DNA from 3 places in the Xanthobacter nonsaccharivorans genome. Region 2 is predicted to be linked to each of the others. Evidence: riboswitches for the same ligand, from Rfam matches in the RefSeq annotation. Region 2 holds a riboswitch; each other region holds the start of a gene.
What was found. Region 2 has a riboswitch for cobalamin ahead of V5F59_RS06765 (DUF1636 family protein). Riboswitches for the same ligand answer to the same signal wherever they lie in the genome.
Positions count from the first base shown of each region.

Region 1: linked by a shared signal. The riboswitch ahead of V5F59_RS14540 (energy-coupling factor ABC transporter permease) and the one ahead of V5F59_RS06765 (DUF1636 family protein) in region 2 are both predicted to bind cobalamin.
Region 3: linked by a shared signal. The riboswitch ahead of V5F59_RS04550 (TonB-dependent receptor plug domain-containing protein) and the one ahead of V5F59_RS06765 (DUF1636 family protein) in region 2 are both predicted to bind cobalamin.

Region 1 covers NZ_CM195526.1:3,156,994-3,164,035, forward strand. Annotated here, with positions in the region: gene V5F59_RS14515 (xanthine dehydrogenase family protein molybdopterin-binding subunit) at 1-129, opposite strand, end outside; gene V5F59_RS14520 (alpha/beta hydrolase) at 126-977, opposite strand; gene V5F59_RS14525 (amidohydrolase/deacetylase family metallohydrolase) at 974-2,257, opposite strand; gene V5F59_RS14530 (MarR family winged helix-turn-helix transcriptional regulator) at 2,408-2,917, shown strand; gene V5F59_RS14535 (DUF983 domain-containing protein) at 3,443-3,757, shown strand; gene V5F59_RS14540 (energy-coupling factor ABC transporter permease) at 3,846-4,523, opposite strand; cobalamin riboswitch at 4,561-4,780, opposite strand; gene V5F59_RS14545 (ABC transporter substrate-binding protein) at 5,143-6,369, opposite strand; gene V5F59_RS14550 (efflux transporter outer membrane subunit) at 6,537-7,042, opposite strand, start outside.
Region 2 covers NZ_CM195526.1:1,469,469-1,476,510, reverse strand. Annotated here, with positions in the region: gene uca (urea carboxylase) at 1-1,322, shown strand, start outside; partial or broken gene V5F59_RS06770 (allophanate hydrolase-related protein) at 1,366-1,785, shown strand; cobalamin riboswitch at 1,936-2,133, shown strand; gene V5F59_RS06765 (DUF1636 family protein) at 2,187-2,663, shown strand; gene cobW (cobalamin biosynthesis protein CobW) at 2,663-3,697, shown strand; gene cobN (cobaltochelatase subunit CobN) at 3,787-7,042, shown strand, end outside.
Region 3 covers NZ_CM195526.1:989,733-996,774, forward strand. Annotated here, with positions in the region: gene V5F59_RS04535 (VIT1/CCC1 transporter family protein) at 213-899, shown strand; gene V5F59_RS04540 (multicopper oxidase family protein) at 1,099-2,568, shown strand; gene V5F59_RS04545 (DMT family transporter) at 2,878-3,807, shown strand; cobalamin riboswitch at 3,878-4,077, shown strand; gene V5F59_RS04550 (TonB-dependent receptor plug domain-containing protein) at 4,187-6,166, shown strand; gene V5F59_RS04555 (ABC transporter substrate-binding protein) at 6,174-7,042, shown strand, end outside.

The DNA.
Region 1 (7,042 bases), 1.7 Mb from region 2:
GGCCACATCCAGCATTCCGGCCATGCGGATATCGGCGATGAACTGGCCGCGCCCGCGCATCAGCCGGTCATCCTCCTTGCGGGGCAGGCGCGCACCGACCCCCTCGGACCGAACCTCGGTGGCGCTCATGACAAGCCTCCCGTCAGATCGCGCGCGGCGCGCACCAATTGGCCGTCGGGCCGGCGCAGCTCGTCGAGGATGGAGAAATGGTGCGCGCCGAGGATGGGCAGCAGCGCGCCCGGCGCATGGGCGGCCACGCGCTGCGCCGCGAGGGCCCGGGAATCGTGCACCAGCGCCGGCACTTCCGCCGTTCCATAGGCGATGACCAGCGGCTTGGGCGAAGGCGCATGGCGCAAGGGCGAGAAGGCGGCGATCTCCTCCGGGGAGAGGTCGAGCGCCCCGTTGAGATAGGTGTCGCGGATCGGCGCCAGCTCATAGACGCCGGAGACGGCGAGCCCAGCCGCCACCGCCGGATGATCGAGGGCCAGCACCGCCAGCTGCGCGCCGGCGGACCAGCCGGAGACGACCATGGGTCCGAAGCCGTGCTCGGCGCCGAGGCCGGCGACAAGATCGAGCGCTGCCTCCATCTCCTTAACGATGTCGCCCAGCCGTGCCTCGGGCGCGAGGGTGTAGCTCGGCATCACGACGGACCAGCCGTGGGCCAGCAGCCCTTCGGCATAATGGGCGAACACCTCGCGCGAGTTGCGCTGCCAGTATCCGCCGTGGATGAAGACGAGGCAGGGAGCGCCGCGCGTGCCGGGATAAAGATCGAGCTTCTGCCGCGCGCCGGGGCCATAAGGAAGATCAAGGAGCGCCTTCGCCGACGACCGGAAGGCGGCGGCAGCGCCGTCGCGCTCCGCCACCCATGCCGCGCTGGTGGGCACCGCGGCATTGTTGTTGTAGGCGGCGTCCCGCTCGGCCTGGGAGAGGCTCTCCCAGACCTCCTGCGGCGCCGGCTTCGAGGCCGGCGCGCTCACGCCGCCACCGCCTGCGGCAGGGGCAGGATGGGCGCGGTGGCGTCGAAGCGCTTGCCCGCCCGCAGGCAGAAGGCGGGCGTGAGCAGGCGCTCGGCGATCACCTTGGTGTCCTCGTTGTCGCGCAGGAGGAAGCGGCCGCGATTGTCGTCCAGCACCGAGACATCCGCCGCATAGCCCACCTTCAGCGCCCCGATCCGGTCGGAGAAGCCGAGCATCTGCGCGGGGTTGGAGGTGACCATGGGCACCACCTGCTCGAGCGACAGGCCAAGCGCCATCATGGAGCTCATGGCCTGGGTGAGGCTGAAGCGCGCCTGCCCCTTGAAGGGGTGGTTCTCGTCGTCATGGTGCTCGGCCGGGGTGCCGGCGGGCGCGGGCACGTGGGTGTTGTAGCCGTGCATGTCGGCCCCCAGCGTGTGCGGCACGACGCCGGCGGCGATGGCCTTCTTCGCGAGCCGGTAGGAGAAGTGGCTGCCGTGTCCCACGTCCACCTTCAGGCCGCGGTCGAGCGCCGCCTGGATCACGTGGTGCACCTGCCCCTCGCGGTTCACGAAGCCGCCGGGATGACGGGTGAAGGGATGGGCGAGGATGTCGCCCGCCTTCAGCAGCGGGATGACGCGCTCCAGGATGGTGTCCGCATCCTCGCCGTTGGCGCCGCTCTCCGGCAGGCCCCAGAGGGCGCCGAAATGCACATAGAGCGGGATCTCCGCCTGGCGGGCGATCTCCGCCGCCATCTCCATCACGCGGATGCCCCAGCGGGCGAAGCCGCCGATCTCCGCATGGCCCTTGATGCCGCGCACCATGTCGCGGTTCGCCACCGCCGAGCGCACGGTGGCATCGATGTCCACGCAATCGGGGCTGTAGAGGTTCGGATAGTAATGGCCTTCCAGGCCGCCCACGAGATAGGCGGAGAGGAAAGCATAAACGCGGGTATGGGCAGGTTCCGCGATGAACTTGCGGAAGCCGGGCAAGGTCATGCAGGAGGGGCCGCCCTGGTCGATCACGGTGGTGACGCCGGACTGAACACCCACCATGTCGGGATTCAGGCCGAAACGGCCGGTGACATATTGATAGACATGGCCGTGGGTATCGATCAGGCCCGGCAGCACGAGCTTGCCCGACACGTCGATCACTTCCACCGCGCTGGAGGGCAGGATCGTCTGTGCCACCGCCGCGATGCGCCCGTCGCGCACAGCGACGTCATAAGCGCCGTCGATGCCGGACGCCGGGCAGATGACGTGCCCGCCTTTCAGGACGATATCGTAGCCCGCAGGTTCAGCCATCAGGGGTCTCCATCCATGCACGCGCGGCCTGACGGCGCGCCGGGAAATTGCGAAGCATGCTTCGTATTCCCTCAATGCACGGGACATGCCAGAATTGACATGGATCAAATCCACGGTTGGCCGGGAACGCCGCGCGGACACGGGGGCAGGATGAAAAAGAGCAGCAACACAAAGGCTTCCGGGGACACCGCACCATCGGACGCCTCCGAGGCGTGGCCGCTGTTCGACCGGCCGGGCTTCCTCGCGCGGCGGGTCCACCAGATCCACGTCAGCCTATTTTCTGAGCTGTGCGCGCCCTTCGGTGTGACCCCGGTGCAATACAGCCTGCTGAGCGCCCTGGCGGGGCGGGAGGAGGCGGACCAGACCACCCTCTCGCGCATCGTCGCGCTCGACCGCACCACCACCACCGGCGCTCTCAAACGCCTTGTGGCGCGGGGGCTTGTGAAGCGCGGCACCTCGGCCACGGACCGCCGCTCGCAGAGCTGCTCCCTCACCGAGGACGGGCGCCGGATGCTGGTGGAGATGGAAGCCTCCGCCCGCAAGGCCCATGCCGCCACGGTGGAGATGCTCAGCCCCGAGGAGCAGCATCATCTCATTGAGGCGATGAAGAAAATCGTCGCGGCCCATGGGGGCCGCCAGAGCGGTTTCGACTTGCTCTAGATTTAAGCAGCTGCCTGCCCCGTCGACATCTGCCCCCGCAGCGGACAGCAGCGACATCGCCGCGCGCGTCTCGGCTCGCTCCGTAACACTTGGCCCCAAGCGGGCCTTGCCGGTGTTGGGGCAGATCAAGGCCAGCGCCGCGGTGCCCATGTAGGGAGGAATTCCTCTCCTGCCCGCCCGGTCATCCCTGCCCTCATGCTCGCCCGCTTTCGTCCGACCGATGGACGGTCCCGGCCGCCGCCGTCCCTCCGCTGGCGACGCTCGTCATCGGGCTCGCCCCTGGCCTCATCCCCTTTCGACGCGCACGCCCACCGCGCCTCGCCCTGGGCGGACGACGGCGCCCTGTCCGACGCGGAGGATGCCGCGCCCACCGGCGAAGCCTGCTTCCCCCCTCGTCCCCTGCCGGCGCGCCCCGTTGATGCCCACACCGGCTCCGCCTCGCCCCGCCCGGTAAAGCAGGCGGCCAGGCGCGGCTGGTCGGGGCGCTGCCCCGCCTGCGGAGAAGCCTCCCTGTTCCACAGCTGGATGGTGGTGCACGACCTATGCCCACCCTGCGGCGCGGCCCTTGCCCATCCGCGCATTTGCGATGCGGTGCCCGCCGTGGCCGTGCCCCTCGCCTTCGTCGCGGCGGCCGTGCTCGGCGGCGTGCTGGAGCTGCTCGGCAGCGTGCCGCTCGTTCTGGAGATCGCCGCCAGCGAGGCGGTGGCCGTGACGACCGCCCTCCAGGTGCTGCCGCGCGCCAAGGGCCTGCTGGTGGGGCTCTCCTGGGCGCACCGCGTGGGCGGCCTCGATCCGCGGGAGCCGGACGCGGGAGACGGCCCCCTGCCCGAGGTGCGGTAGCGCCGCGCCAGCCCCAACGAAAAACGCCGGCGGGGGTGCCGCCGGCGTCGAGCTTGCGTCCGGTTCGGGCGGCACGCGCCGCCCGGCTTCAGACCGCCTCGTAGAGGCGCTTCTCGATGAGCATGTTGCCCTTGAGGGCGTGGAGCGCCTTGGCGGCGGCGAGCACGGCAAGGTCCACCAGCGGCTCCACCAGGATCACCAGCAGGTAGGCCCCGCTGAAGGAGGCGACGGAGGCGATGTTGTCCACGGTGAAGCCCTGGCCGTAGACGGCCCAGAACGCCACCCAGGCGACGATGCCGGCCTGGTAGGTGGTGGAGAGGGCCAGCGCCTGGCCGTACTTCAGCTCCACATAGGGCGTGTTGGGCGCGATGGTGCGACGGGCGACCATGCCGAGGCCGAACAGCGGCACCAGCAGCGTGGTGATGTTCATGCCGTATTGCGGCAGGTCGAACGGGGCGAAGAACAGGCCCTGGATGAGCAGGCCGAACGCGAGGCCGATGGCCGCCGGCGCCATGCCGAAGATGAGGAACAGGGTGGAGCCGAGGATGAGGTGCACTTCCGAGACACCCACCGGATAGTGGGGCAGCACCTCAAAGAAGGAAAAGACGAGGGCGGTGGCCGCCGCGCTGCGCGACGCGAGCGAGACGAGGCCGCGCTCGCGGGCCGCCTCATAGGCGAGCTTCAGGCCATAGCCGCCCACGCCTGCCGCGGTGACGTAGCTGAGCCAGATCTTCCCGCCGTCCACAAGACCGGGTTCGATATGCATCGTGTTTCTCCTTCGCCGTCTCACCCGACGGCGCCAAGCCAGACCGATGCGCAAGGCCGGTCTCCTGACTCGCGGGTCGCAGCAAACCCTCCGTCTTCCCGGCATCGGCGAAAGCCGTTGCCAGTGACACAATGGAAGGCCGCTCGCCGCTCACAGTCGCGGGGGCGGTCGGGGCTTCAGGCGTGGCGACGCCCTTCCCCGTTCCCGTTTCAGTCCGGATGCGATGCACCCGGAGCACCTTACGCACCTGCAAAAGGGCGCTGAACGCGCCCGCCTGTCAAGCTGCGCGCAGGGGATAAGGCGAACCGGGCGGAACATGAAGACCGCCGTGCATACGGCCACCGCGCCTCTACCACCGTGAGCCGATGGGGCCCGGCGCGGAGCCCCCCTCCCCCCGCGCGCCAGAGCGCGTTCCGCACAGGTGGTCCGCCCTCCGGCGTCTCTAAGCGAGCGGATCCGGCCTCCAGGGCATCGGCTATCGGCTCCGTCCGGGGCACGATTCGACAAACGCTCCAAGGTCCAGGCGTGAACGCCGCGACCTCGGGCAAGGCCTTGTGTGGACGGGAGCACAATGCCGGCGCGGCCCGCCGGGTCGGCAGGCCGCGGATGGGGGCGAAGACTATTTGGCGGCCTGCTGGCTCACCAGCGGGCAACCGCCTTCGTTCAGCGGGCGGAAGGCCTCGTCGCCCGGAATGACGCGGATGAGCTTCAGATAGTCCCACGGATACTTCTGCTCGGCAGGCGCCTTCACCTGCAGCAGGTACAGGTCGTGGACCATGCGGCCGTCCTCGCGGATGCGCCCGCCGTGGGCGAAGAAATCGTCCACCGGCGTCGCCTTCATCTGCCCCACCACGGCCTGCGTGTCGGTGGTGCCGGCGGCCTTCACCGCCTTCAGATAGTGCAGGATGGCGGAATAGGTGCCGGCCTGCCCCATGGTGGGCATGGCCTTGTGGCGCTCGTAGAACCGCTTCGACCAGGCGCGGGTCTCGTCATTGAGGTCCCAGTAGAAGCCCTGGGTGAGGATGAGGCCCTGGGCCGTCTGGAGGCCGATGGCGTGGATGTCGGTGATGTGCAGGTACAGCCCCGCGAGCTTGATGCCCGACTGGGGAATGCCGAACTCGTTCGCCTGCTTGATGGCGTTCACCTGGTCCGCGCCGGAATTGGCGAAGGCGATGAGCCTGGCGCCCGTGCCCTGCGCCTGCAGCAGGAAGGAGGAGAAGTCCGAGGCGCCCTGGGGGTGGCGCACGGCGCCCACCACCTTGCCGCCGCCCTTTTCCACCGCCTTGGCCGTGTCGCGCTCCAGCGCCGTGCCGAAGGCATAGTCGGCGGTGATGAAGAACCACGGCCCGTCCTTGGCCAGCGAGGCGCCCGTGCCGGCGGCCAGCGCATAGGTGTCGTAGGTCCAGTGGATGCCGGTGGGGGCGCAGGCCTTGCCGGTGAAGTCGGACGAGCCGCCGGTGGAGGCGAGCACCAGCTTGTTCTTCGCCCGGCCGATCTCCTGCACCGCCAGCAGCACGGAGGAGGTGGGGATATCGGCGATCACGTCCACCCCGTCCTGGTCGATCCAGCGGCTGACGATGGCGGCGCCCACGTCCGGCTTGTTCTGGTGGTCCCCGGCGATGATCTCGATGGGCCGGCCCAGCACGCTGCCGCCGAAATCCTCCACCGCCATCTGCGCCGCGATCACCGAGCCCGGCCCCGCCATGTCCGCATAGATGCCGGACTGGTCGTTCAGCACGCCGATGCGCAGGGGCTTCTGGTCGGCCCGGGCGATGTCCGCGCCGGCGAGAAAGGGAACAGCCAGCGCGGCGACAAGGATTGCCCAACGGGCGGGAACACGACGCATGAACGGTCTCCACGAATTTGTGGGACCGATTAACCGACAATATCGAGTGGATCAATTAATTTACGGATATGACGCGATATACGTTCGTTTAACATATACTTTCCGTCATTAAGGCCCGCGGAAAAAGGCGCCGCCCGGCCGATCCGGGGAGCCGCTGCCGCATCGGCTCAGGACCCCCAGCCGCCGCCCAGCGCCTGGAACAGGCTGGTCGCCGCCTGCACCCGCTGGAGCCGCACCTGCACGAGGCCCACCTCGGCGGTGAAGAAGGTCTGCTGGGCCTGCAGCACCGCCACCAGCGTGGTGGTGCCGCCCGCCAGCTGGGATTCCGCCACCTGGAAGGCGGTGCGGGAACTCGAAACCACGTCGCCCTGGAGCTTCACCTGGCGGTTGGTCTGGTCGAGGGCCACCAGAGCCTTCTCCACGTCCGCGAAGGCGGAGAGGATGGCCTTGCGATAGGACTGAAGGTACTGCAATTGCAGGCCCTTGGCCTGGACCAGCTGGCTCTCCAGCAAATAGCCGTCGAAGATCGGCTGGGTCAGGCCGGCCACCAGCGTGTAGTACCACGCCCCCGGCTGGAACAGGGCCTTGAGGGCGGCGCTCTGCACCCCGCCGGTGGCGGTGAGCTGGATCTGCGGCAGCATGGCCGCCTGCGCCGCCGCCACGCTGAAGCCGG
Region 2 (7,042 bases):
GCTTCACCCCTCTCCCCCGACCGGAGGACGAGGTCGCCGGCCCGACTGTCATCGGCGCGCCGGAGGAGACCGGCTCCCCCATCCTGGCCCGCCACGACGACGGTCCGGTGCGGGTGGTGTACCGGCGTCAAGGTGACGACAATCTGCTCGTCGAATTCGGCGAAATGCACCTCGATGTCGCGCTCCGGCTTCGCGCGCACCTGATGTCGGAGGCGGTGAAGGCGGCGAAGATTCCGGGCCTCATCGACCTCACCCCCGGCATCCGCTCGCTCCAGATCCACTATGACGGCACGCAGATGCCCCGCCGCAAGCTGCTCGACGCACTTGCAGAAATCGAGAAGGGCTTGCCCCGTGCCGAGGACGTGGTGGTGCCCAGCCGCATCGTCCACCTGCCCCTCTCCTGGAACGACCCGCAGGCGGAACTCGCCATGCGCAAGTACCAGGAGCTGGTGCGCCCGAACGCGCCGTGGTGCCCGTCCAACATCGAGTTCATCCGCCGCATCAATGGGTTGGAGGACGAGCAGGCGGTCAGGGACATCATCTTCGGGGCGAGCTACCAGGTGCTGGGCCTGGGGGACGTCTACCTGGGCGCCCCGGTCGCCACCCCCCTCGATCCCCGCCACCGGCTCGTCACCACCAAGTACAATCCGGCCCGCACCTGGACGCCGGAGAATGCCGTGGGCATCGGCGGCGCCTACATGTGCATCTACGGCATGGAGGGACCGGGCGGCTACCAGCTGTTCGGCCGCACCATCCAGATGTGGAACACTTGGCGGAGCACCCCCGCTTTCACCCCCGGAACCCCGTGGCTGCTGCGTTTCTTCGATGAGATCCGCTTCTTCGAGGTGTCCCACCAGGAGCTGATGGAGGCACGCGCCGCCTTCCCCCACGGGGCCTATCCCGTGCGCATCGAGGACAGCTGCTTCTCCTATGCGGACTATGCGGCGAACCTTGCTGCCAAGGCCGCGGAGATCGCCATCGGCAAGGCCCGCCAGCAGGCCGCCTTCGAGGCCGAGCGCACCCGCTGGAAGGCGGAGGGGCTGGACAGCTTCGTGGTGGACGACGGCGCCGGCGCCTTCAGCGAAGGGGACGTGCCGGACGGCTGCATCGGCGTTGCCGCCAACGTGCCCGGCAATGTCTGGAAAGTACTGGTGGAGGAAGAGACGGTGGTCTCCGCGGGTGACACCATCGCCATCATCGAGAGCATGAAGATGGAGATCTCCATCATCGCCCATACCGGGGGACGGGTCCGTGAGATCCGCGCCATTCCCGGCCGCACCGTGCGGTCCGGCGACGTGGTCGCCGTGCTCGAAGCCCTGTGACGGAGAAGAGCCCATGACGTCCGATCGACCGCTCAGCGGCCATCGTTCCGCGCAGCCCCCGCGCGGGGAAGTCGTGCCCATCGCCGTGGTCGGGGCGCACCTCTCCGGCATGCCGCTCAACCCCGAGCTGACGGAAGCTGGCGGCGTGCTCGTGAAGCGCTGCCGGACGGCGCCGGACTATCGCCTGTTCGTGCTGCCCGACACCACCCCCCAGAAGCCGGGCGTGGTGCGCCAGCCGGGCTTCGCCGGCCCGGGGCTGGAGGTGGAGGTGTGGGCGCTGCCCCCCGCCGCCTTCGGCCACTTCGTCGCCCGCATCCCCGCGCCCCTGGGCATCGGCAAGCTGAAGCTGGACGACGGCAGCGAGGTGCCGGGCTTCCTGTGCGAGGCCCATGCGGTGGCGCAGGCGCAGGAGATCACCGCGCTCGGCGGCTGGCGGGCCTATGTGGCGGGCCAGCGGGGCTAGAGCCATCCGGTCAGATGGAAGCGCCAGGCGCTTCCATCTGACCGGTGAAGCACCCCTAATGCATTGAGCAAACTATCAATTCCGTGACATCTGCCGCGCCGAGGCCTCCCCATCCCTTCGCGCCATTTGACAACCGTCCCCGCCGCTGCCTTTAGTGGCGGCGTCGAAGGTCCCGTGTTCGGCACGGGCGTAAAAGGGAATGCGGTACGGAGGCTTGCCCTCCAATGCCGCGGCTGCCCCCGCAACTGTCGGCGGTGAGTCCCTGCCAGACGCCACTGGAGCAATCCGGGAAGGCGGCAGGGACGCGGAACCGCGAGCCAGGAGACCTGCCTTCGACAAGGTCCGCGCCGGGCGGGGTGCTCCGGTTCTGCGTCCCTTGAAAGCCCGCGCCTGCGGGCGGCATGCGCACCCATGGGACCGATCGGGTGGAGCGCGGCGAGCATCCGGACATCTCTACGACCGAGGGGACGGCATCGGCCTCCTCCGACGGCGGCTGCGCGCCCGCCCCCTGCGCGACGCCCGGCATCACCCTCTTCGTCTGCACCACCTGCCGGACACCGGATGCGCCGGCCGATGCCCCGCGCGCCGGCGCGGCCCTCGTCGAGGCGACTCGCGCTGCGGCCACCGGAGACATGGCGGTGAAGGGCGTCGCATGCCTCGCGAATTGCAAGCGTGCGCTCTCCGCCGCCCTGGTCCGTCGCGACGGCTGGACCTATCTGTTCGGCGACCTTGGCACCGAGGCCGCCCCGGACCTGATCGAAGGCGCGCGCCTGCTCGCCGGCTCCGCCGACGGCCTCATGCCCTGGCGCGGCCGGCCCGAGGCGCTCAAGCGCGGCATGGTCGCGCGCATTCCCCCCTTCACCTTTGAGGAGCCCTGATGACCTCGCTCGCCCGCGTGCCCTGCACCATCGTCACCGGCTTCCTCGGCGCGGGGAAGACGACCCTCATCCGTCACATGCTGGAGAATGCCGGCGGCAGGCGCCTGGCGGTGATCGTCAACGAATTCGGCGACGTGGGGATCGACGGCGAGATCCTGAAGGGCTGCGGCATCGAGAGCTGCACCGAGGACACCATCGTCGAGCTCGCCAACGGCTGCCTGTGCTGCACGGTGGCGGACGATTTCGTGCCGGCGCTGGACCAGATTCTCGCCCGCTCGCCGCGGGTGGACCACATCCTCATCGAGACCTCGGGCCTCGCTCTGCCCAAGCCGCTGGTGCAGGCCTTCCAGTGGCCGGCCATCAAGGGCCGGGTGACGGTGGACGGGGTGGTGGCGGTGGTGGACGGCCCGGCGCTGGCGGAAGGGCGCGTGGCGCCCGACCTCGCGGCGCTGGACGCGCAGCGGGCGGACGATGCCAGCCTCGACCATGACGACCCGGTAGAGGAGGTGTTCAAGGACCAGATTGCCTGCGCCGACCTTGTGATCCTCTCCAAGAGCGACCTTCTCGACGCCGCGGGCTTCGCCATCGCCGAGAAGGCGGTGGCCGGCGCCCTGCCCCGCGCGGTCAAGCTGGTGCGGGCCACCGGCGGCAAGGTGGACCCCGCCGTGCTGCTCGGCCTCGGCGTTGGAGCAGAAGACCAGATCGACGGCCGCCGCACCCACCACGACGACGAGGAAGACCACGACCACGACGAGTTCGAGAGCATCGTCCTTGAGCTCCCCGAGATCAGCGATCCCGCGGCGCTCGCCCGGCGCGTGGTGGCGGCGGCCGAGACTCCGGACGTGCTGCGCGTGAAGGGCTTCGCTTCGGTCAGCGGCAAGCCCATGCGCCTCCTCGTGCAGGGCGTGGGCCCGCGCGTGTCGCACCATTTCGACCGGCCGTGGGGGACGGGGGAGGAGCGGCGCGGCGCCCTGGTGGTGATCGGCCTCAAGGGCTTCGACCGGGCGGCGGTGGAACACGCCATCCTCGGGTGAGACGCTAGGGCCGTTTCGCATTTCGGCGAAATGGATCTAATGATTTGATCTGGCGTGTTTTCCCCATGCGGACCTGAACCAGACCTGCCATGCACATCCTCGCCACCACATCGACGACGCTGGAGGATCTGGCCGAGCCGGTCGATCTCGCCCAGCCGCCCGGCGACATGGTGGCGCTCTCCTTCACCGACAGCGACCTCATCGCCCTTTCCGCCGCGTGGCGCACTGGGCGCGAGGACCTGCCCAGCCTGCGCCTCGCCCGGCTGAAGGACCTCCGGCATCCCATGTCGGTGGACCTGTGGGTGGAGAAGGTCGCGTCGCGGGCGAAGGTGGTGCTGGTGCGCCAGCTGGGCGGTCTCGACTGGTGGCGCTACGGCGCCGAGCAGCTTGCGGCCATGGCCCGGGCACGCGGCATCGTCCTCGCCTTGCTGCCGGGCGAGGACCAGGATGACCCGCGCCTCGCCGCCCTCTCGACCCTGTCGGAAGCGGAGCTCGCGGAATGGCTCGCCTGCTTCCGGGCCGGCGGGCCGGACAACATGGCCGCGGTGCTGCAGCGGATGGCGCAGGCGGCGGGGCACCGGCCCAGGACACCCGTTCCGCCGCCGCGGCCGGTGCCGGATGTGGCCTTCTACCGTCCGGGCATCGGGCTGGTGGAAACCGATGCGGCCTGCGCGGCCGCGCGCGCCGACGGCCGGCCCGTCACCCTCATCCTCTTCTATCGTTCCCAGTGGCTGGCGGCCGACACGGCGGCGGTGGACGCCCTTTGCGCGGCGCTGGACGCGCGCGGCATCACCCCGCTGGCGCTGTTCGTCCCCAGCCTGAAGGCTGGCGAAGCGCGCGCCGCCGTGCGCGCGGTGGTCAACGCCGTGTCTCCCGCCGCCGTCGTCACCACCACCGCCTTCGCAGCAGGAGAGGCGGCGGAGCTGTTCCCGGCCGGCGGCCCCCCCGTGCTGCAGGCGGCGCCAGCCACCACGGCCCGCGCCGCCTGGCAGGAGAGCCCGCGCGGCCTCTCCGCGGCTGATCTCGCCATGCATGTGGTGCTGCCGGAGCTGGACGGGCGGGTGCTCGCTGGCGCGTTGTCCTTCAAGGATTTTGCACCGACCGACGCCGATCTCGCCTTCGCCCCCGCGGTCAACCGCGCCGAGCCGGACCAGGTGGCCCACGTGGCGGACCGCGTCGCCGGCCTCGTGCGCCTTGCCGGGACGCCACGGGCGGAACGGCGCCTTGCGATCCTGCTGCCGGACTATCCCGGCGCCGAGGGCCGCTCCGGCTATGCCGTGGGCCTCGACGTGCCGGAGAGCGCCCGCCGTCTGCTGCACACCCTCGCAGCGGAAGGCTATGCGGCCGGCGTCGCCCCGGCCGACGCGCAGGCGCTCCTGGCCGCCATCGCCCCCCGCCCGACCCTGCCGCTCTCCGACTATCGCCGGCTGTTCGAGCGCCTCCCCGAGGCCGCGCGGGCCGCCATCACCGCCGCCTGGGGCGCGCCGGAGAAGGACGCGGACGTGGCGGACGGCACCTTTCACGTCCGCCTTGCCACCTTCGGCAACCTCACCCTCGCCTTCGCGCCGGATCGCGGCGCCGCCCTGGACCGGCGGGCGGATTATCACGACGCCACCCTGCCGCCGCGCCATGGGCTGCTCGCCTTCGGACTGTGGCTGCGGGAGGAACTCGACGCCCACGCCCTCGTCCATCTCGGCGCCCACGGCACGCTGGAATGGCTGCCGGGCAAGGCGGTGGCGCTCACCTCCACCTGCTTTCCCCGCGTGGTGACGGGGGCACTGCCGGTGATCTATCCCTTCATCGTCTCCAATCCCGGCGAGGCGGCACAGGCGAAGCGGCGGCTTGCCGCCGTCACCATCGGCCACCTGCCGCCGCCGCTGGCCGCGGCCGGCCTTTCCGAGGCCGAGCAGAAGCTGGAGCGGCTGGTGGACGAATATGCGCAGGCCGACGGCCTCGACCGGCGCCGCCGCGAGCGCCTTGCCGCCCTCATCGTCGAGACGGCGGCCGAGACCGGGCTCGCCGCCACCGCCGGCGTCACCTCCGGCACCGATCCCGACGAAGCCCTGCGCCGGATCGACGCCTGGCTGTGCGACCTGAAGGACCTCGCGGTGAAGGACGGCCTCCACGTCTTCGGCCACGCCCCGGAGACGCTGGCCGACCCCGCCTGCCGCGCCTGCGCCGGGGCGGAGACCCGCGCGCTGCTGACCGCCCTTGATGGCCGCTTCGTGCCGGCGGGTCCGGCCGGCGCCCCGGCACGGGGACGGCGTGACGTCCTGCCCACCGGGCGCAACCTCTTCACCGCCGATCCGCGCACGCTGCCCACCCCCACCGCCTGCGACCTCGCCCGCAAGGCGGCCGACGAAGCCTTGCGCCTTCTCCTTCAGGAGCAGGGCGACTGGCCCCGCGCGCTGGTGCTGGACCTGTGGGGCAGCGCCTCCCTGCGCACGGGCGGGGAGGAAATCGCCCAGGGCCTCGCCTTCCTCGGTTGCCGGCCGGTGTGGGACGCGGCGACGGGGCGCGTCACCGGCATCGAGGTGCTGCCACCGGCCGTGCTCGGCCGCCCCCGCATCGACGTGACGTTCCGCATCTCGGGCCTGTTCCGCGACATCTTCCCCGCCCAGATCGCCCTCCTGGACGCCGCCGTGCGCGCCGTCGCCGAACGGGACGAGGAGGATGCGGAGAACCCGCTGGCCGCCGCCCGCCGCCGGGGCGAGGATCTCTCGCGCCTGTTCGGTTCCGCCCCCGGCGCCTATGGCGCGGGCATCGAGGCCCAACTCCAGCGTGGCGCCTTCGAGGATCGCGCTGAGCTCGGCCGCGCCTATCTGGAGGCCGCCTCCCATTCCTATGGCGGGACGGACGGGGCGGCCCACCCGGCCCCCGGCCGGTTCGCCCTGCGGCTCGCCGAGGCCGATGCCCTGATCCACGGCGCGGACGATGCCGCCCGCGACCTGCTGGACGGCAGCGAGGATGCCGCGTTCATCGGCGGCTTCGCGGCGGCAGGCGCCGCCCTCGGCCACAAGACACATCTCATCGTGCTCGATACCACGAACCCCGACTGTCCTCGGGCCCGACCGCTGGCGGAGGCGCTGACCCGGCTGGTGCACGGGCGGGCGTCCGCCACCTTCATCCGCGGCCAGATGCGCCACGGCCCGCGCGGGGCGGGGGAATTCGCGGAGACGGTGGACCGGCTCGTCGCCTTCGCAGAGACCACCGGGGAAGTGCCCTCCGCCCTGTTCGACAAGCTGCACGCGGCCTATCTGGCCGATCCCTCCGTGCGCGCCTTCTTGCTCGACCAGAATCCGGATGCGGCCCGCGCCATCGCCCGCCGCCTCGCCGACGCCCGCC
Region 3 (7,042 bases), 480 kb from region 2:
TCCAAACCGGTCCGCCGGCGGACGCCGCCGCTGTCGGGGGCAACGGGCGCAGGTCGATGGGGCAACGCCTTCGCCTCCTTCAGGTTTGCCGCGGCCGCGGCGATCCCGCCACGTCGCAGTTGCGCATTGTCAGCTCTCTGTCAGCTTCGATGCGCTAAAGCTGCACCATAAGGACAGGCCGGCGCGCTCCCGCGCCGTCGCAGGGAGGGACCATGCACCGCGAGAACCACCTCATCTCCCGCATCGGCTGGCTGCGTGCCGCAGTGCTCGGCGCCAACGACGGCATCATTTCCACCGCCAGCCTCGTGGTGGGCGTGGCGGCGGCCTCCACCGGCACCGGCGAGGCGCTGGTGGCCGGCATCGCCGGGCTGGTGGCCGGGGCCATGTCCATGGCGGCAGGGGAATATGTCTCCGTCAGCTCCCAGGCCGACACGGAAGCCGCCGACCTCGCAAGAGAGCGCCGGGAGCTGGCCGAGCAGCCCAAGGCGGAGCTGGCGGAGCTCGCCGCCATCTATGTGGAGCGCGGCGTCGAGAAGGCCCTCGCCCTGAAGGTCGCCGAGCAGATGACGGCCAAGGACGCCTTCGGCGCCCACATGCGGGACGAGCTGGGCCTGTCCGAGCACATGGTCGCCCGCCCGGTGCAGGCGGCGCTCACCTCGGCCGGCACCTTCGCGGCGGGCGCGGCCCTGCCGCTGGTGCTGACGGTGGCAGCGCCGTCCGGCGCCGTGCCCCTCGTCGTCTCGGCGGGGTCGCTGGCCTGCCTTGCCGTTCTGGGGGCGGTGGGCGCGAAGGTCGGCGGCGCGGCGGTGTTGAAGCCCACGGTGCGGGTCACCTTCTGGGGCGCCTTCGCCATGGCGGTCACCGCCGCCATCGGCGCCCTCATCGGGCATGCGGTGTAGAGCACGCGACCATGACGCTGCGAGAGGCCCGCGGCCTGCCGCAGCGCCACCGTCCGGTGCCGCGAAAGGCCGCACGGCCAACTGGCGGGAACACCATCTTTTGCTCGGCGGCGCCCCGGAGTATGCCTCTGCGCAGGCACAATTCTGGGGCGTCATCGCACCCCCGGCGGCGGGCGCCGCCGCGCCAGAGAGACCACTGATGACGTCGATGCCTGCTTTCCCCAGTCTCACCCGCCGCAGCCTGCTAGCCGGTGGCGCGGCCATGGGCGCGCTCGCCCTCGCCGGGCGCTGGAGCAGCGCCCGGGCGGAGCCGCTTCTGACGGTGGACACCGCCGTGCTGGAGGTGAACGGCAAGCCGGCCAAGGTCTTCACGGTGCGCGGCCCGTCCGGCGACGGGCTCTTCGCCAAGGCCGGCGAGCGCCTCGCCGGCCCGCTGCTGAACGCCACCGACCTGCCGCTGGTGATGCACTGGCACGGCCAGGTGCTGGCCCCCCCGGAGGAGGACCGCGCCCGGCCCGGCGGCGGCGCACTGTCCGCCGGCGCGACGGATTTCGTGAATTTCGAGCTGACCCCCGGCACCCACTGGATGCATTCTCACACGCTGAGCGAGCAGCAATTGCTCGCCGCACCCCTCGTCACGCGGGAGGATGACGCGGGTGACGTGCAGGACGTGGTGGTGATGCTGCACGACTTCTCCTTCCGCACCCCGCAGGAGATCCTCGCCGGCCTCGGCGGCGGCACCGCCCCTGGCGGGCACGGCGCCCATGGCGCTGCCACGCCGGCGGCGCCCGCGGCACGCGGCAATGCCATGGCGGGCATGGATCATTCCGCCCATGGCGCGAGCGGCGCGGGCGCGGTGATGGTGCATGCCAACGATGTGGCCTATGACGCCTTTCTCGCCAACCGGCGCACCCTCGCCGATCCGGAGGTGGTGCAGGTGGAGAAGGGCGCCCGGGTGCGCCTGCGCCTCATCAATGGCGGCACCGCCACCGCCTTCTTCATTTCCGTGCCGGACCTGCGGCCCCGCTGCGTCGCGGTGGACGGATCGCCCTGCGAGCCCTTGGGGGCGGAGGTGTTCCCCCTTGCCCAGGGCCAGCGCATCGACCTCGTGGTGCGCATTCCGGCCACCGGCGGCGCCTTCCCGGTGCTGGCCCAGGTGGAGGGCTCGGACCGCCGCACCGGCGTGGTGCTGGCGACGGCCGGGGCAGCCATCCCACGCGTCGCCGAGACGGCGGACACGCCGCAGGGCCTCATCGACCTCGGCTTCGAGGGACGGCTCGCCGCCTCCCGGCCGCTGGACGAGAAGCCGGCCGACCGGGTGTTTCCGGTGATGCTGGGCGAAGAGTCCGGCTATCGCTGGACCATCAACGGCGCGACCTATGCGGAGGGGGTGGCGCCGTTCGCGGCGAGCTCGGGCGAGCGGGTGGAGATGACCTTCATGAACCCCACCGCCATGAGCCACCCCATGCACCTGCACGGCCACCATTTCCAGGTGGTGGGCATCGGCGGGAAGCGCTTCCCCGGCCCGGTGCGGGACACGGTGCTGGTGCCGCCGCAGGTGCCCGTCACCATCGCCTTCGACGCCGGGCAGAAGGGGGAGTGGTACCTTCACTGCCATCACCTCTACCATATGGCCGCGGGCATGATGTCGGTGCTGAAGGTGGCCTGACCCCTCGGCGCGGTCCCTCATCGCGCAAATGGGCGCCCGGCGCCGCCCTCGCCCGGGGCGCGGCAGGGGCGCGCGCCGCTGTCCTTTTCCTTGCGGGAGAAGCCCCGGCGGGCCCTGGAAACGGCCACGCCGCTTCCGGCATGCGGCTGGCGCATGCCGGCCATGCCGATGCACGATATATACGGCTCCGGCGACTTTCCTTAGAGAACGCGGTCTCTATCTGCGAGTTGGCGGGCGATTCACCGGGCCAATGGTTTCAATTTGCCCGGATCGCGCTCCAGCTGGTGGGCCGAGACTGGAACCCCCTTCATGCCTGTCGTCCGGTCCTCTGCCGATGCCCCGTTCGGCGCCACCGACGCTTTGCTCTATGTGGCGACCATCCTCATCTTCGGTACCGGCTGGCTGCCGCTGAAGCTGCAGCTCGGCGTGGTCGCCCCGGAGGTGTCCGGCGTCTGGCGCTTCCTCATGGCCACCGGCGCCATGTTCGCCCTGGTGGTGGCCACCCGCGGGCGCCTCGCCTTCGGCGTGCGTGACCATGTGCTGTTTGCCGCCATGGGCGTCACGCTGTTCTCCCTGAACTTCGTGAGCTTCTATTATGCGGGCTACCATCTGCCCTCGGGCCTGTTGTCGGTGGTGTTCGCCCTTTCGGCGGTGATCATCCCCTTCCTCTCCGCCGCCGTGCTCGGCCGGCCAGTGCGTCGGCGCGTGTTCATCGGCGGGGCGGCGGGCGTCGCGGGGCTCGGCCTCGTGTTCGGGCCCGCCATCGCCGAGGGCAATGGCGTGGACGGGGTGGGCGCCGGCCTGGGGCTCGCCCTCGCCGGAACCCTGTGCTTCTCCCTCGGCAGCCTGTTCTCCGGCATCGCCGCGCGGCGCGGCTATCCGCTCACCTCGCTCACTGCCTGGGGCTTCTTCTATGGCCTCGTGGTGCTGGCGGCCATCGCGCTGGTGCGCGGCTCGCCCTTCATCGTGGAATGGAACGCGCGCTATCTCGGCTCGCTCGCCTTCCTGGTGCTGGCGCAGACCCTCTCCGGCTTCGCCATCTACCTCATGCTGATCCGCCGCATCGGCGCGAGCCGGGCCGGCTACGGAACCGTGCTGTTCCCGCTGGTGGCCCTCGCCATCTCCACCTGGTTCGAGGCCTTCCACTGGACCTTGTCCGCCGCCGGCGGCATCGCGCTGGTGCTGGCGGGGACCCTTCTGGTGCTGATGCCGGACCGCGTGGGCCGGGGGCGGCCCTGAGCGTGATCCGCGTGCCAGGTCTCCCGGCCGCTGGACACCGCGCCTCCCATTGACGCCACGCCCGGTTCGCGACTAGCGTGGCCGCGACGGTTCCCGCAAGGGATCAAAAGGGAACGCGGTGCGCCGATTCGCTCGGCCAAGCCGCGGCTGCCCCCGCAACTGTAAGCGGCGAGTCCCCCGCCATCTGCCACTGGGCCCCACGGCCTGGGAAGGCGGCGGAACGGACGACGACCCGTGAGCCAGGAGACCTGCCGTCAGCCGTGGTCACGCGCGAGCACGTCGGGCGGGGTGTCCTGATGGTGGTTTGTCGTCCGGTCCCGTGGGACCGGGGGGAAGCCTCGTTCGCGGTGACGGACCACTTCGTCCCGCCGAGGCTGCCATGCCCCCCGCCTGTTCCTTCCGCGTCCGCGACGCGGCCCGTCTTGCCCTCCCGGTCCTTGCCCTGCTCGCCGCGCCGGCTGCCGTCCGCGCCCAGTCCGCCGCCGACCAGAACGCCGTCGAGCTCCCCGAGGTGGTGGTGAGCGCCACCGGCCTGCCGACGCCCGAGCGGGAGGTCGCGAGCTCCGTCAGCGTCGTCACCGCCGATGACATTGCCCGCGCCCAGCAGCGCACCCTGCCGGACGTGCTGCAAGCGCTCCCCGGCCTCAACGTGGTGCAGACCGGCGGGCCCGGCGGCCAGACCTCGGTGTTCATCCGCGGCACCAATTCCAACCACGTGAAGGTGCTCATCGACGGCATCGACGCGGGCAACCCCTCCACCCCCAACGGCGCGTTCGACTTCGGCCAGCTCCTGGCCTCGGACCTGGAGCGGGTGGAGGTGCTGCGCGGCCCGCAATCGGGCCTCTACGGCTCGGACGCCATCGGCGGCGTCATCTCCGTCACCACCAAGAAGGGGGAGGGGCCGCCGAAGGTCACGGGCTATGTGGAGGGTGGCGCGCTGGGCACCTTCAACCAGTATGCGGGCCTCTCGGGCTCCACGGAGAAGCTGGCCTATTCCTTCAACGTCACCCACTTCTCCTCCACCGACATCCCGGTGACGCCGCAGAACATCGTGCCGCTTGGCTGGCCCACCAGCCCGAACGCCTACGACAACTGGACCTATTCCACCCGCCTCGACTGGGAGGCCACGGACAATTTCGCCGTCAATTTCGTCGCCCGCTACATCGACACCAGCCTCGCCTACACGCCGGACACCTACCCCCCGCCCACTTACGAGGGCGTGCCCGCGGCGCAGCGCTCCACCAGCTACGCCAGCATGTTCTTCACCAAGGGCGAGGGCGTGTGGAAGGCGTTCGACGACCGCCTCGTCACCACCTTCGGCATCAGCGACCTCTCCACCTCCAACCCCACCACGGGGCCGAACCCTTCGGTCAACGGCACCTACGAGGGCGACCGGCAGATCTATTATTTGCGCTCCAATTTCGTGATGGCGCCGGGGCAGAACCTGCTCGCGGGCGTGGAGCGGCGCAACGAGAGCATGACCTCCTCCACCGCCTACACGCAGATGGATGCCGCGACCGGGGACACCGGCGCCTATGCGGAATACCAGGGCAATCTCTGGAACCGGCTCTTCTTCGCCGCCAACGTGCGCTATGACAGCGACGACAGCTTCGGCGACCACACCACCTTCCGTCTCGCCCCGGCGCTCCTGTTCGACGAGACGGGCACCAAGCTGAAGGCCAGCTACGGCACCGGCTTCAAGGCGCCGACCCTGTACCAGCTCTACGCCCCCTATTACGGCAACGCCGCCCTGAAGCCGGAGGAGAGCACGGGCTGGGATGCCGGCTTCGAGCAGAAGGCCTTCGGCGACAAGGTGCTGTTCGGCGCCACCTGGTTCCACAACGACATCACCAACCTCATCAGCTACGACCCGGCGACGTACCAGAACGTCAACATTTCCAGCGCCGTGTCGCAGGGCATCGAGGCGTTCGTCGCCGTGGCCGTCACCGACCGGATCGACGTGCGGCTCGACTACACCTACACCCACGTGGTCGGCTACATGCCCGTCGGCCAGCCGTTCGGCGCCGCATGCGCGCCCATCGACGCGACCTCCTGCAATCCGCTGCGGCGGCCCAACAACAAGGTGAGCGTGACGCTGGGCTGGCGGCCGACGGACGCGCTCGACCTGTCGGCGAGCCTCGTCTACGCCTCCTCCTGGTGGGATATCGTGCGCCTGACCTCGAACTATGTGGACCAGCCCGGCTACACGGTGGTGAACCTCGCCGCCAACTACAGACTGAATGCCAACACCACCCTGTTCGGGCGGATCGACAATCTGTTCGACCAGACCTACGAGAATCCTAACGGCTTCCTCGCCCCCGGCTTCGGTGCCTTCGGCGGGGTGAGGCTGACCTGGTGAGGCCGGCATGAGACGGTCAGCGGCTCTGCTCCTGCTCTTCCCGCTCCTCGCGCTCGCCGCCGGCGCACGGGGAGGGGAGGGGCGCGCCGGTGCCGCGCCGCAGCGGGTCGTCTCCCTCAACCTGTGCGCGGACGAGCTGGTGCTGCGCCTGGCCGACCGGGGGCAGGTGGCGTCCATCACCTTCCTCGCTCGCGATGCGCGCGCCTCCAACGTGGCCGATCTCGCCCGGGGCGTGCCGGTGAACCGGGGCCTCGCGGAGGAGATCGCGCCCCTCGCTCCGGACCTCGTCATCGTCGGCGCCTTCACCACCCGCGCCACCACTGCCACGCTGCGGCGCCTCGGCTTCGAGGTGCTGGAGCTGTCCGTGCCGCAGTCCCTCGCGGAGGCCTATGCCCAGATCCGCACGGTGGCCGCGCGCCTCGGCGTGCCGGAGCGGGGCGAGGCCATGGTGCGGCGGATGGAGGAGGCGTTCGCCCGCCTGCCGCCGCCCGCGGGGGTGCCGCCCACCGCCGTGGTGCTGCGCCCCAACGGCTTCACCGCCGGCCGCGGCTCCATCGCCGACGAGGTGATGGAAAAGGCCGGCCTCGCCAATCTCGCCGCCATCCTTTCCATCGACCGGATGGGCCAGCTGGCGCTGGAGGAGATCGTGCGCGCCGCGCCGGATCTGCTCGTGGTCAATGCGGCCGAGGATGCGCCGCCCTCCCTCGCCGATGCGCTGCTGCGCCATCCCGCGCTCGCCCCCTTCGCCGCCGAGGGGCGCACGGTGTCACTGCCCATCCGGCTGTGGACCTGCGCCGGCCCGGAGCTGGCGGAAGCGGCGGATCGCCTTGCCGCCGCCCGCCTCCGCCTGTCCGCCGCATCCCCCCGCGCAGCCGT